DNA from 2 places in the Fischerella sp. JS2 genome. Region 1 is predicted to be linked to the other one. Evidence: predicted binding sites of a transcription regulator. Region 1 holds the regulator's gene; the other holds the start of a gene.

Region 1 (6,360 bases):
ATAGGGGGACAGAACCCATAATAAAATACCAGAGGAGAAACAAGAACTTGTCTCGTGCGAAATCATTGTACTTCTTCTACCTTCTATAACACCCCTTTGGAACTGGGGATCAACCCAGCACGACGGGGATCAATCTCCATTGCCATCCGCATCGCCCTCGCAAATGCCTTAAATGTGGCTTCAATAATGTGATGAGAATTAATCCCATCCAACTGACGAATGTGCAGCGTCATCTGACTATTACCTGCCAAGGCGACAAAAAATTCTCGTACTAGCTGGGTGTCATAAGTCCCAACTCGCTGGGTAGGAATTTGCAAACCGTAGCTGAGATGAGGACGACCCGAAAAATCCAGTGCTACCTGAATTAAGGCTTCATCAAGAGGTGCAAGAAAATTACCAAACCGGACAATGCCTTTTTTGTCACCTAATGCTTTGCTGATAGCTTTTCCTAAGGTAATGCCTACATCTTCGTTGGTATGATGGTCATCAATGTGCAAGTCTCCTGTGGCTTGGATATCCAAGTCTATTAGTCCGTGGGAGGCAATTTGATGTAGCATGTGATCTAAAAATGGAATACCTGTAGCTGCATTACAAACTCCTGTACCATCCAAATTAATCGTAACCTGGACATCTGTTTCCTCCGTAGTGCGATGTACAGAAGCAATACGGGGAGTTTGTGTGAGGTTGTTGGGTGAAGATAGAGTTTGGCGATCGCTGATTTGCATAGTATTTGGTTAGTGGTTAATAGTTAGTGGTTAGTGGTTAGTGGTTAGTGATTTACTACTAACTACTAACCACTAACTACTAACAAATTCTTACATTCCCATAATTTCATATCCTGCATCAACATACAGGACTTGTCCTGTAATTCCACTTGCCAAGTCGCTACACAAGAACGCTGCTGCATTACCTACCTCGATCTGTGTGACGGTGCGTCCCAAGGGAGCTACTTGCTCGACATGATGAATCATATCTAAAATACCGCCAACGGCACTAGAAGCTAAAGTACGGATTGGCCCGGCGGAGATGGCATTGACGCGGATATTGGCAGAACCGAGTTCTGCTGCTAAATAACGCACACTAGCTTCTAATCCTGCCTTGGCAACTCCCATCACATTATAGTTAGGAACTGCTCTTACGGCTCCTAAATAAGAGAGAGTAACTATGCTTCCACCTGCGATCATCAAAGGTTTAGCTGCACCAGCTAGTTGCACCAAAGAATAGGTGCTGACATCTAAAGCTGTACGAAATCCTTCACGAGAGGTTTGGCTAAAGTCTCCACTCAAATCATCTTTATTGGCAAAGGCAATGGAATGGATGAGAAGGTCCAACTTGCCCCATTTATCGCGGATCGTCTCAAAAGTAGATTGAATCTGTTCGTCATCTTGGACATTGCAAGGGAGAAACAGACTTGGGTTGAGAGGTTCGACAAGTTCAGCAACCTTTTTCTCCATTTTGCCACGCTCATCTGGTAGGTAGGTGATCCCCAAGTTAGCTCCGGCTTTGTGCAGTTGTTGGGCAATACCCCAGGCTATAGAGCGGTTGTTGACAATGCCTGTAACAAGGGCATTTTTTCCAGTCAGATCCAGCATAGAAATTATTGATGTGATGTTTCATTAGGAGCATACATGAATCTGAGCTTGGTTTGTCTTCGTTTTATAAATTTGATTTTTGATTGTACTTCAGGGTAGATGTAACAGAAGAGACTCTATCTTGCACCAACTAAAATTGGATACAAACTGCTTCTTTTAAAGATGAATGATCAAAAGGATTTTTAAACAGAGTAAAGGTTTTAGAAAAAGATATTTTTCTTTTGTAAGTAACTAAATTTATTTGTGGTTTCCCTTGCGTCTCCATTACCCTAAGTTTTTACATCCGTATTTTCAACATCCATCGTGCCAAAATTGCTTTTTACCATCAATTTACCATTTTATGTTTTCATAAATTCTCTATGAATCTTACTTTTTTCTTAAAAAACTTATTGTCTACAATTTTGGAAGTACCTAACAAAAAGTACTAGATTCCTGCACTACAAATTTTGTATCATGTTAAACAAACATCAATTAGATAAAGGGTTAAGTATAGGAAAGTACAGAAAGGTTGACAATGTTTTATTGAATTTTCGAGTGTATTCTTAGGAAATCCATATTCGTTTTTCTGGCATTGGGTAGGGGAAGGGAGATAGATGATCGTGACACAAGATAAAGCCCTAGCAAATGTTTTTCGTCAGATGGCGACTGGAGCGTTTCCGCCAGTGGTGGAATCGTTCGAGCGCAACAAGACGATCTTTTTCCCCGGCGATCCTGCTGAAAGAGTTTATTTTCTCTTAAAAGGTGCAGTTAAACTCTCCAGGGTGTACGAAGCAGGAGAAGAGATAACTGTAGCGCTACTGCGAGAAAACAGTGTATTTGGGGTTTTGTCCCTACTAACGGGAAACAAGTCTGATCGTTTTTATCATGCAGTTGCTTTTACGCCTGTGGAATTGCTTTCAGCACCTATCGAACAGGTGGAACAAGCACTCAAGGAAAATCCAGAATTATCGATGTTAATGCTGCGGGGTTTATCTTCGCGCATTCTTCAGACAGAGATGATGATTGAAACTCTCGCTCACCGCGATATGGGTTCAAGATTAATAAGTTTCTTATTAATTCTTTGTCGAGATTTTGGTCTTCCTTGTGCAGATGGAATCACAATTGATCTCAAGCTATCTCATCAGGCGATCGCTGAAGCAATTGGTTCGACTCGTGTGACTGTCACTAGACTACTAGGCGATTTGCGCGAAAAGAAGATGATTTCCATACACAAGAAAAAAATTACTGTCCACAAACCTGTGACACTAAGTCGGCAATTCACTTAATTGTACACAGAGAGCGGCATTCAGAAATATAGACACTCTTGTAGAAATAGGTAATGGGTAATGAGTAATAGGTAATGGGTAATGGATAAATACTTGTTAATTCCTTTTCCCCTTTCTCTTTACCCCTTTACCCAGTAATTTATCAACCTGCAATTCGCCACAGAAAATGCCTGAAAGTAGTAGGCTGTATCTGGAAGGATTTCTTCGGTAAATACAAACAGATGGCCACCGGGTACATCCTCATTATTGCAATCTTAATTTTGGGAGGCGTTATTGCCACCGTCGGCGATCGCATTGGCACGCGGGTTGGCAAAAAACGGCTCTCACTTTTCAACCTTAGACCCAAAAATACAGCTGTATTAGTAACAATCTTGACAGGGTTGGGCATTTCTGCATCAACCCTGGGCATTTTATTTTTAGCTGATGAAGGTTTGCGTAAAGGAGTTTTTGAGTTAGAAGATATTCAAAAAGACCTTAGGCGTAAACGCGTACAACTAGAAAATACGACCCAGCAACTTGATACAACCAAAACCGAACTAGAGCAAGCCAGGAAAGAACAAGCCAAAGCTCAGCAGGATCTGCAAGAAATTAACAAATCTTTACAAGCAGCCAACGCTAAGCAACAGCAAACGCAAGCCCAACTCAACCGTACAATTAATCAACAAGCAAAAACTCAAACCCAACTCCAAGGCACTCAAAAGCAATTGAGTCAAGTGGCAAATCAATATGAAAAAGCCATAGCCCAGCTACAAAACGTTTATCAAGAAAGGAACAGACAACTAGAGGAAATTAAACGACTAAAAGCAGAACGCCAAAAACTTTATGAGCAAGCGAAACAAGCCGTTGCTGAAGCGCAAGCTGCTATAGACAAACGCGATCGCGAACTAGCCAAGCGTCAGGAAGTGATTCAACAGCGTGACCAGACAATTGCCAAACTGGATGCGGTTATTCAAAAGCGTAATCTCGAAATTACAGCTAGGGAGAAAATTATTGCTCAACGAGAAACCCGCCTCAAAGAACTAGAAACACAACAGGATTTTCTCGAACAGGAAGTTGCACGTCTAGAGAAATATTATCGGTCTTATCGTGATCTTCGTTTAGGAAAACTGGCTATAGCCCGGGGTCAAGTTCTAGCGGCTGGGGTTGTGCGTATAGAAAAACCTGCTGCTGCGCGCCAAGCAGTAATCCAGCTATTAAAAGAAGCTAATAAAAATGCCAGTATGGAATTAAGTGAACCTGGCACTACCACCCCTCCAAATTTGCAGATACTACGTGTCACTGAAGAACAAGTTGAACAGTTAAGTAATCAGATTAAAGATGGTCGAGATTACGTGGTGCGGATTTTCTCTGCGGGTAACTACGTCAGAGGAGAAAAACCAATCGAATTTTTTGCTGATGCATCACTAAATCAAATTGTGTTCTCTGGAGGCGAAGTACTAGCTACAACTACAGCTGATCCCAAAAACATGACATCCTACCAACTGCGACAGCGCCTAGAACTGTTGATTTCTGCTTCTCAATTTCGCGCACGGAATGCTGGAATTTTAGAAGATATTCAAATAGATGGTACTTTTCTGCGCTTTATTGCCCAGTTGCGACAATATGACCAAGCAATAGATATTAAAGCAGTTGCCGCACAAGACACATATACCGCCGGGCCGTTGAAAGTAAGATTGTTAGCAATTAAAAATGGACAAGTGATTTTTAGTACTTAATTTTTTAGTAGGTAGAGACGCGATTAATCGCGTCTGTACATTACGATTAATCGCGTCTGTACATTACGATTAATCGCGTCTGTACATTAGTAGTTAGTAGCCAATAAATAATAACCAATAACCAATAACCATTAACCAATCATCACTAACCACTAACCAATAACCATTATCTAAAATCGTATTTAATATGAATTTAAATGAATTTACACCAACTCAACCAGTGATCTTAGGATTCGACCCGGGTAAAGATAAATGTGGCTTAGCAGTGATGGGACTGGATCGAAAGCTACACTATCATCGGGTTGTACCTTCGACTGAAGCGATCGCTACCATTGAAACACTGCGACAAAAATTTCCCATCTCTCTAATGGTTATGGGCGATCAAACCACAGCTAAAGGCTGGAAACAGCAACTACAGCAACAATTGTCAGATCCGTTAAATATTATGTTGGTCGATGAACGCTACACCAGTTTAGAAGCACGTGATCGCTATTGGCAAATGTTCCCACCCCAGGGAATCACTAAACTGTTACCACAAGGAATGAGAACACCTCCAAGACCAATAGATGACATTGTTGCTATTCTCCTCATCGAAAGATATCTTAGTCGCCTGACAGAGTCAGTAAAATAAATGATGAATTATGAATAATAAAATTTTATATTTCATAACTCATCATTCATAATTTTTACAGTTCTGCCCGAATAGTAAAAGCATAGTCTCCTCCTGGTTCTAGTTGATAATCTTTTTGCTCTAAAAAACGACCAAGAGGCTCTTTAATTAAAGCACGACCTTGTGATGGTTTGACAGACAATTCTCCTCGGGGAAAATGCCATTGAAACTGCCACTCAAAATCTCCCGCTCTGACTTCTCCTTCCAGTAAGCCCTGTTGCCAAGATTGACGGGTAATCCTAACATGGGCAGTTGTTTGTGGTAAACGCTTAGCACTCACGTTGCTTGATGTCAAGTAACAATAACAGATGATCAGTTATAGCTTTACATTTATACAAAATACATCAAATATACCTATGGAAGTAAATCAAATACTTTAGTGTCTTAGCTTCATGACTTTCGCAGTTGAGTCAAGGTTAACAGAGAAGGGGAAGAGAATTGCAGCAGCCACCAAAAAATTTTCCTTTACCTCTTGACAATCATCTCTTCATTTGACATATTTGTATATATGCAAGTTTGCGGGTATAGCTCAGTGGTAGAGCGTCACCTTGCCAAGGTGAATGTCGCGCGTTCGAATCGCGTTACCCGCTTCAAGAAAGAGTACCATAATCAAACTCTAGGAATAAACGATAGAGTTGAGCTACTGGTGAGTTGTGGGATTGTCGTTGTTGTAGAAGGCAATACCTACCTGTGGGAAATTATATAGCTGAAGAAATTAGCTATAGCAGCTTAGCATCAACTGGATATTAAAGTATATCTAACGCGCCGGGATTACTTCAGTGTTAGATAGGCGATCGCAACTGCATTTTGTAAAGCTGCGCTTGATTGGGTTGCAGCAAAAGATACAGGAAAGATGGTTGCATGCCATAGTCAAAGCAGTACCATTGGAACTTGCAGTTCCTTATACTAATTCAAAAAATATTTAAGGGCAGATCCCCACCCCACCCCACCCGCCTAACATTACCTTAAGCGAGATCCTACCTTAGACACACAAGTCTGAAATAGCTTATGAATCCTGGGTTTACCCCACTCTAACCCTCCCCTTTACAAGAGGAGACTGGATTTGTTGTTTCCCCACGATATTTTGGGGAATTAAGAGGGGTAAATCCAACTTCTAT
Region 2 (6,360 bases), 3.0 Mb from region 1:
AAGACATACAGACACGACTTTTCACGTCTCCACCAGGCCGATCGCAGGGACGCGATCGCGTGGGATCATGCCAGAACAAGACCAAAAATTAGCACAAGAGTTACTTAATAACACCAAAGAGCGTGCCGAACATATCATGCTGGTAGATTTAGAACGCAACGATTTAGGACGGGTCTGTGAATGGGGAAGTGTAAAGGTTGATGAACTATTGACTATTGAGCGATATAGCCACGTCATGCATCTGGTCAGCAACATCACAGGTACTCTCAGACATGATGTTAGTGCTGTTGACTTGATTCGTGCCATATTCCCTGGTGGTACAATCACAGGCTGTCCCAAAGTCCGCTGTATGGAAATCATCGAAGAACTAGAACCTGTACGGCGTAGTTTGTTCTATGGTTCCTGCGGCTACTTGGATTGGCAAGGTAACTTGGATTTAAACATCTTAATTCGCACCCTGCTGTTGGTTCCCTCCTCACCTGAAGAGGTAGAGGGAGATAGGGAGGTGGGGAGATCGGGAGTTAGGGAGAATATTGAATTAGATTCTCCCCATTACCCCATCACTTCATCACTCCATCATATAAACCCCATCACCTCACCACTCAACACTGTCTGGGGACAAGTGGGAGCAGGAATTGTCGCAGACAGCGATCCTGAGCGAGAATGGCATGAATCTTTACATAAAGCTCAGGCACAACTACAGGCGCTAGCAACTGTTTTTGGGGATCGGGGAGTAGGAAGACAAGGAGGATAAGGAAGACAACGGAAGGGGGAGTGGTAAACCACTAACCACCAACAATCAACAACCAACAACCAACAACTAACAACCAATGAACCTTGTTCTTTTTCCATCCCAGCTCTACAGAAAGTCTATTCTTAGGTTGTTGGCGAATTTGTATAACAAAAAGACGGCAATTATGGCAGCATTGGTAGAGGGGAAACAAACAGAGGATGAGAGCAAAATAGGAAGGAATGGGCAAATTTTCCTTTCGTGTCTCTACTTCCCCAAACCCTCTGTGAACTTTACCCCAAAAGCTAATGCCATTTAGTTACGACGGCAATATGCCTTAGCTACACATTACTATCGGTTTGGTGAAAGGTTAAATCAGTGAACAGTGAACAGTGAACAGTGAACAGTGAACAGTGTAGACGCGCTCATAGGCTTCCCGTAGGGTACAGTTATCAGGCGTATGGTGAGGGTATGTTACCCACCAGCAATACCTGACACCCATTATTGGGGGACTTATACTTAGTAATGAATACTGATGACTGATGACTGATAACTGAATAACTGTTAAAGGCTAGAGGGTAAAGGCATCTCAACTCCCTTTCCCCTTATTCCTTTCCTCTTACCCCTTTACCTTTAATTTATGCAAATGAAACCGTCAGCCTTACCAATCTTGGCATTCAACTGCAAAAACATACTATCTATTCTTACCTTCAAGTATTAAATGAACCCAGAAAGCTCAGAAACTTACATAAATCATCCAACTTGGGGTTTGCTCTATAGGATCTGTATGGTGGATGAAAACCAAGAGTTATTCACTACACTGTATGCTCAGCGCCTATTTTTTTTAGTAATATCCGATGCTAAAGGTGTCAAATTTCAGCCGATAGGACGTACTGAAGCAAGAATGCTGCTAGAAAATCGCTTGCGTAACCTACGTCGTGCTGGACAAGCCCAGGAGTACGATCAGTTGCAGAGTATCTTCCAACGCACCTTCCAATGAGTGGCTCGATTAGTGAACGTATTAATACTGTGCGCGCACAACTACCACCTTCAGTTCGGTTGATAGCTGTTACCAAGCAAGTCCCAAGTGATGTAATTCGTGCTGCCTATACTGCGGGAATTCGAGATTTTGGTGAAAATCGCATTCAAGAAGCGATCGCAAAACAAGCTGACTTACAAGATTTATCTGATATCACTTGGCATTTTATCGGACACTTGCAAAGCAATAAAGCCAAAAAAGCCTTAGAAAATTTTCAGTGGATTCACTCAGTAGATAATTTGAAGCTGGCACAGCGCCTAAACGAGTTGGCCCAGCAAATAGGTGTCAGTCCCTATGTGTGTTTGCAAGTCAAAATTCTTCCTGACCCTAATAAGTCGGGTTGGAGTGTACCTCAACTTTTAGCTGACCTACCAACACTGAATCAATACAAAAATTTACAAATTCAAGGTTTGATGACAATCCCGCCTCTAGGATTAAATGACCAGGAAATTGTGGCAGTGTTTAATCGCACACGCGAACTAGCACAAGAAATCCAGGAACAAAACTGGTCCCATATTCAAATGCAGCATTTGTCGATGGGAATGTCAGGTGATTATCAACTAGCCGTAGAAGCTGGTGCAACGATGGTGCGTTTGGGAACTATCTTATTTGGAGAGCGTGGTGCTTAAATTGGGATAAGGGATTGGGAATAAATTCAGTTAACAGTGTAGACGCGCTCATAGGCTTCCCGTAGGGTACAGTTATCAGACCTGTGGTGGGGATCAAACAATTTTTGATTGCTCCCACATATGAAGTTTGGGACTTCGTGATCCGAATTATTAGTCATACCAATTTGAAAAAAGAATGCGACACAGAGACTTACAGAACTCTTATGCGTAAGGCTCTTCTCAATCCATCTTGAAAAACTTTGAGCGCCGCAAGCTGGCGATCAAACTTTTCGCAAAATCTAAAATTCAAAATCCAAAATGGAATCAGAGTCCGCACCACCAACACCCTCTAATTAGTGCAGGACTCATCCCATTTCACAAAACTATAAATTCTCAAAGATACTGGTCTAGCAAATAACTCAGGATATAGTATAAACAAAAGCAAACACATAAGAAATTTGGGGTTGCAGCAACTTTGCATTCAAAAATAGTTAGGCTATAATCTTGACTCATTATTGCGTACAAATTAAATACAGACGTTCTAGGGGGGCGTCCGTTGATGGTTTGTGCCGTAGTATATGCTACAAACAACTTATAGAATTGCAAAATAGTCCGCCTTATGTCATAGCGGCACAGATTGGCAGCATTAGTTGCTGTCACATCCTTTGAAGGTGATTTGCACCAGGAGCGTAACACTATGAACAATATTTTCTCCAAACTGAGAGACTTTGTTGGTTTAAATGAGCCAGTAGAATACGAGTACTATGAGGAAGAGCCTGAAGCAGAAAGCTATCAGAATCTATATCAGGAACAAAATCAACAGCCTGTACCCCAAGAAACGACCTCTGCAAATCGACGTTGGCGTGAGCCAATGCCTACAATGAATGCAAATCCAGATGTAGCAACTGCTTCTGCAAAAACGATGAGTAATGTTATTGGTATGCCCGGTGCTATTAACGGTATTTCAGAAGTTTTAGTACTAGAACCACGTACTTTTGAAGAAATGCCACAAGCGATTCAAGCTTTACGAGAGCGAAAGTCTGTGGTATTAAACTTGACAATCATGGACCCGGATCAAGCACAGCGAGCTGTTGATTTTGTTGCAGGTGGCACTTACGCGTTGGATGGACATCAAGAACGTATCGGCGAAAGCATCTTTTTGTTTACACCCAGTTGTGTGCAAGTCAGCACTCAAGGCGGAGTTCTACACGAAGTACCTCAACCACCAGTTCGTACCTCCCGCCCTGCACCTGGCAACCAAACCTGGGGCAATGAACCCAATCGCATGGTACAATAAACTAAATTTAGTCTCATGTCAATAGTCAAGAGTACATAGTCCTCAAGTTAACGCTCTTGGTTATTGACTAATGACTAATGACTTAATGACTAATGAGTTATAAATTTGGATTAATTGGTGGCGGGGTAATGGGAGAAGCTTTATTATCCCGCCTTATTGCTCGCTCGATTTATCACCCATCAGAAGTGATAGTTAGTGAACCACAGCCCACACGCCAGAAATTTTTAGCGCATCAGTACAATGTGGCAGTGACAGATGATAACCGTCTGGTTTTCAGCCAAACAACCGAAGTGATATGCTTAGCGGTTAAACCGCAAGTTTTCAGTGCGATCGCTCAAGAATTAGCGGATGTTCTCGAGCAAGGGCATTCACCACTAGTAATTTCTGTGTTGGCAGGTGTAACTTTATCTAAATTAGAAGCAGCTTTTCCCCAATTGCCAGTCATTCGAGCCATGCCCAATACACCAGCAACTGTAGGTGCGGGTATGACTGCGATCGCTCCTGGTGCTTACACCCATAGTAAACACTCGGAAACAGCACAACAGTTGTTTTCAGCAGTGGGGGAAGTAGTAGAAGTTCCGGAGTCGTTAATGGATGCGGTAACTGGTTTATCAGGTAGTGGACCAGCTTACGTAGCGTTAATGATAGAAGCACTTGCAGATGGAGGAGTCGCTGCTGGTTTACCTAGAGCAATTGCCTATCAACTCGCTTTACAAACAGTCTTAGGAACTGCTCAGTTACTACATGACACCAAACTCCACCCCGCAGAACTCAAAGATCGTGTTACCAGTCCTGGTGGAACCACAATTACTGGCATAGCCCAATTAGAACGTTCAGCATTCCGCTCTGCTCTCATTGAGGCAGTTAAAGCTGCTACCATTCGTTCTCAGGAGTTGGGGAAGTGAGAGGTGGGGAGATGGGGAGTGTGAGGAGTAGGGGGGGTGTGTAGACGCGCTTTGCGCGGCTTCCCGTAGGGTGGGGTGTGAGGGGTGTGAGGGGTGTGAGGGGTGTGAAAAGTATTTTCTCTTGTCTTCCTTGTCCTTCTTGTCCCCGATCCCCGATCCCTGATCCCCGATCCCTAATGCCCTACTTGCCAAGGGTTCATATAATATAGTAAAAAGTCTGGTTGCAATTGTGATTGAGTGAATTATTCTGCACTGTCTTCAGAAGTAGACCCCAGTTCTGTATTTCCTTTTGAACTGGATAAATTCCAGCTAGATGCGATCGCCTCTCTAAATGCTGGACGCTCTGTAGTGGTTTGTGCGCCAACAGGTTCAGGTAAAACCTTGGTTGGAGAATATGGTATTTATCGTGCCTTAGCGCGAGGAAAACGGGTATTTTACACTACCCCCCTGAAGGCACTTTCTAACCAAAAATTACGTGACTTTCGTGAACAATTCGGCTTTGACGCAGTTGGATTGTTAACAGGAGATGCCTCCATCAATCGGGATGCGCCCATTGTAGTCATGACTACAGAAATTTTCCGTAACATGCTCTACGGCACACCCATCGGGCAAGTTGGTATTTCCTTAACAGACGTAGAAGCAGTGGTGTTAGATGAGTGCCACTACATGAATGATCGCCAACGGGGAACAGTTTGGGAAGAAGCGATAATTTATTGCCCCCGCGAAATTCAACTGATCGCCCTATCAGCAACAGTTGCCAATAGTGAACAACTTACCGACTGGCTCAATCAAGTCCACGGCCCCACTGATCTCATCTACTCCGATTTTCGTCCTGTTCCTTTAGAATTTCACTTTGGTAATCTCAAAGGGGTATTTCCACTCCTGAATGACGATAAAACCCAAATTAACCCCCGTCTGCTCAAGCGAGGCAGAAAAAAAGAGCTAGAAAAGGGCAAAGGCAATCGCAGACCAGAAGCACCTAGTATCAATTTTATTCTCACTCACCTCCAAGAACGAGATATGCTGCCAGCAATCTACTTTATCTTCAGTCGTCGCGGCTGTGATAAAGCAGTGGCAGAAGTCGGTGAGATGTGGCTGGTGAACGAGCAAGAGGCGCAGCAGTTACGGCGACAGATTGACGAATTTTTAACCCGTAACCCAGAGGCGGGGCGTTCCGGTCACATAGCTCCTCTTTACAAGGGTATCGCCGCCCACCACGCTGGGATTTTACCAGCCTGGAAAGTACTAGTAGAAGAACTATTTCAGCAAGGGCTAATTAAAGTAGTATTTGCCACAGAAACACTAGCAGCAGGAATTAACATGCCTGCTCGGACAACAGTTATTTCTACCATATCCAAACGTACCGACACCGGACACCGGATGTTGACAGCCTCTGAGTTTCTGCAAATGGCAGGAAGAGCTGGACGTCGGGGTATGGATAAAGTCGGTCATGTGGTGACATTACAAACTCCCTTCGAGGGAGCAGAACACGCAGCAGCTTTGGCAATCAAAAAACCAGACCCGTTGGTTAGCCATTTTACGCCTAGTTATGGCATGGTGCTGAACTTGCTGCAAATCCACACTCTTGATGAAGCCAGAGAACTCATAGAGCGCAGCTTTGGGCAATATCTAGCAAATGTGCATCTCCAACCAAGGCAACAATATATCGCTCAATTGCAAGCAGAATTAGAGCAAATTAAGACGCAAATTGCTACGGTTGAAGAAAGCGAAATAGCTAGTTATGAAAAACTGCGACAACGCCTAAAAGTAGAACAAAAGAT

Evidence for each region. Region 1 encodes NtcA, which controls nitrogen genes in cyanobacteria. Its sites were predicted from a motif close to TNTGTANNNNNNNNTACANA; they were not measured.
Region 2: RS893_RS23050 (cell division protein SepF) is a predicted target of NtcA. The motif match lies at 2,946-2,965, and genes of this name have one in related genera.

The regions. Positions count from the first base shown of each region.
Region 1 is NZ_CP135918.1:2,409,578-2,415,937, forward strand. Features, by position in the region: gene hisB (imidazoleglycerol-phosphate dehydratase HisB) at 84-725, opposite strand; gene fabI (enoyl-ACP reductase FabI) at 816-1,592, opposite strand; gene ntcA (global nitrogen regulator NtcA) at 2,186-2,857, shown strand; gene RS893_RS09985 (DUF3084 domain-containing protein) at 3,079-4,572, shown strand; gene RS893_RS09990 (pre-16S rRNA-processing nuclease YqgF) at 4,760-5,203, shown strand; gene RS893_RS09995 (DUF3146 family protein) at 5,259-5,522, opposite strand; tRNA gene RS893_RS10000 (tRNA-Gly) at 5,761-5,832, shown strand.
Region 2 is NZ_CP135918.1:5,423,866-5,430,225, forward strand. Features, by position in the region: gene RS893_RS23035 (chorismate-binding protein) at 1-754, shown strand, start outside; gene pipX (transcriptional coactivator PipX) at 1,452-1,730, shown strand; gene RS893_RS23045 (YggS family pyridoxal phosphate-dependent enzyme) at 1,727-2,398, shown strand; gene RS893_RS23050 (cell division protein SepF) at 3,075-3,674, shown strand; gene proC (pyrroline-5-carboxylate reductase) at 3,767-4,579, shown strand; gene RS893_RS23060 (RNA helicase) at 4,817-6,360, shown strand, end outside.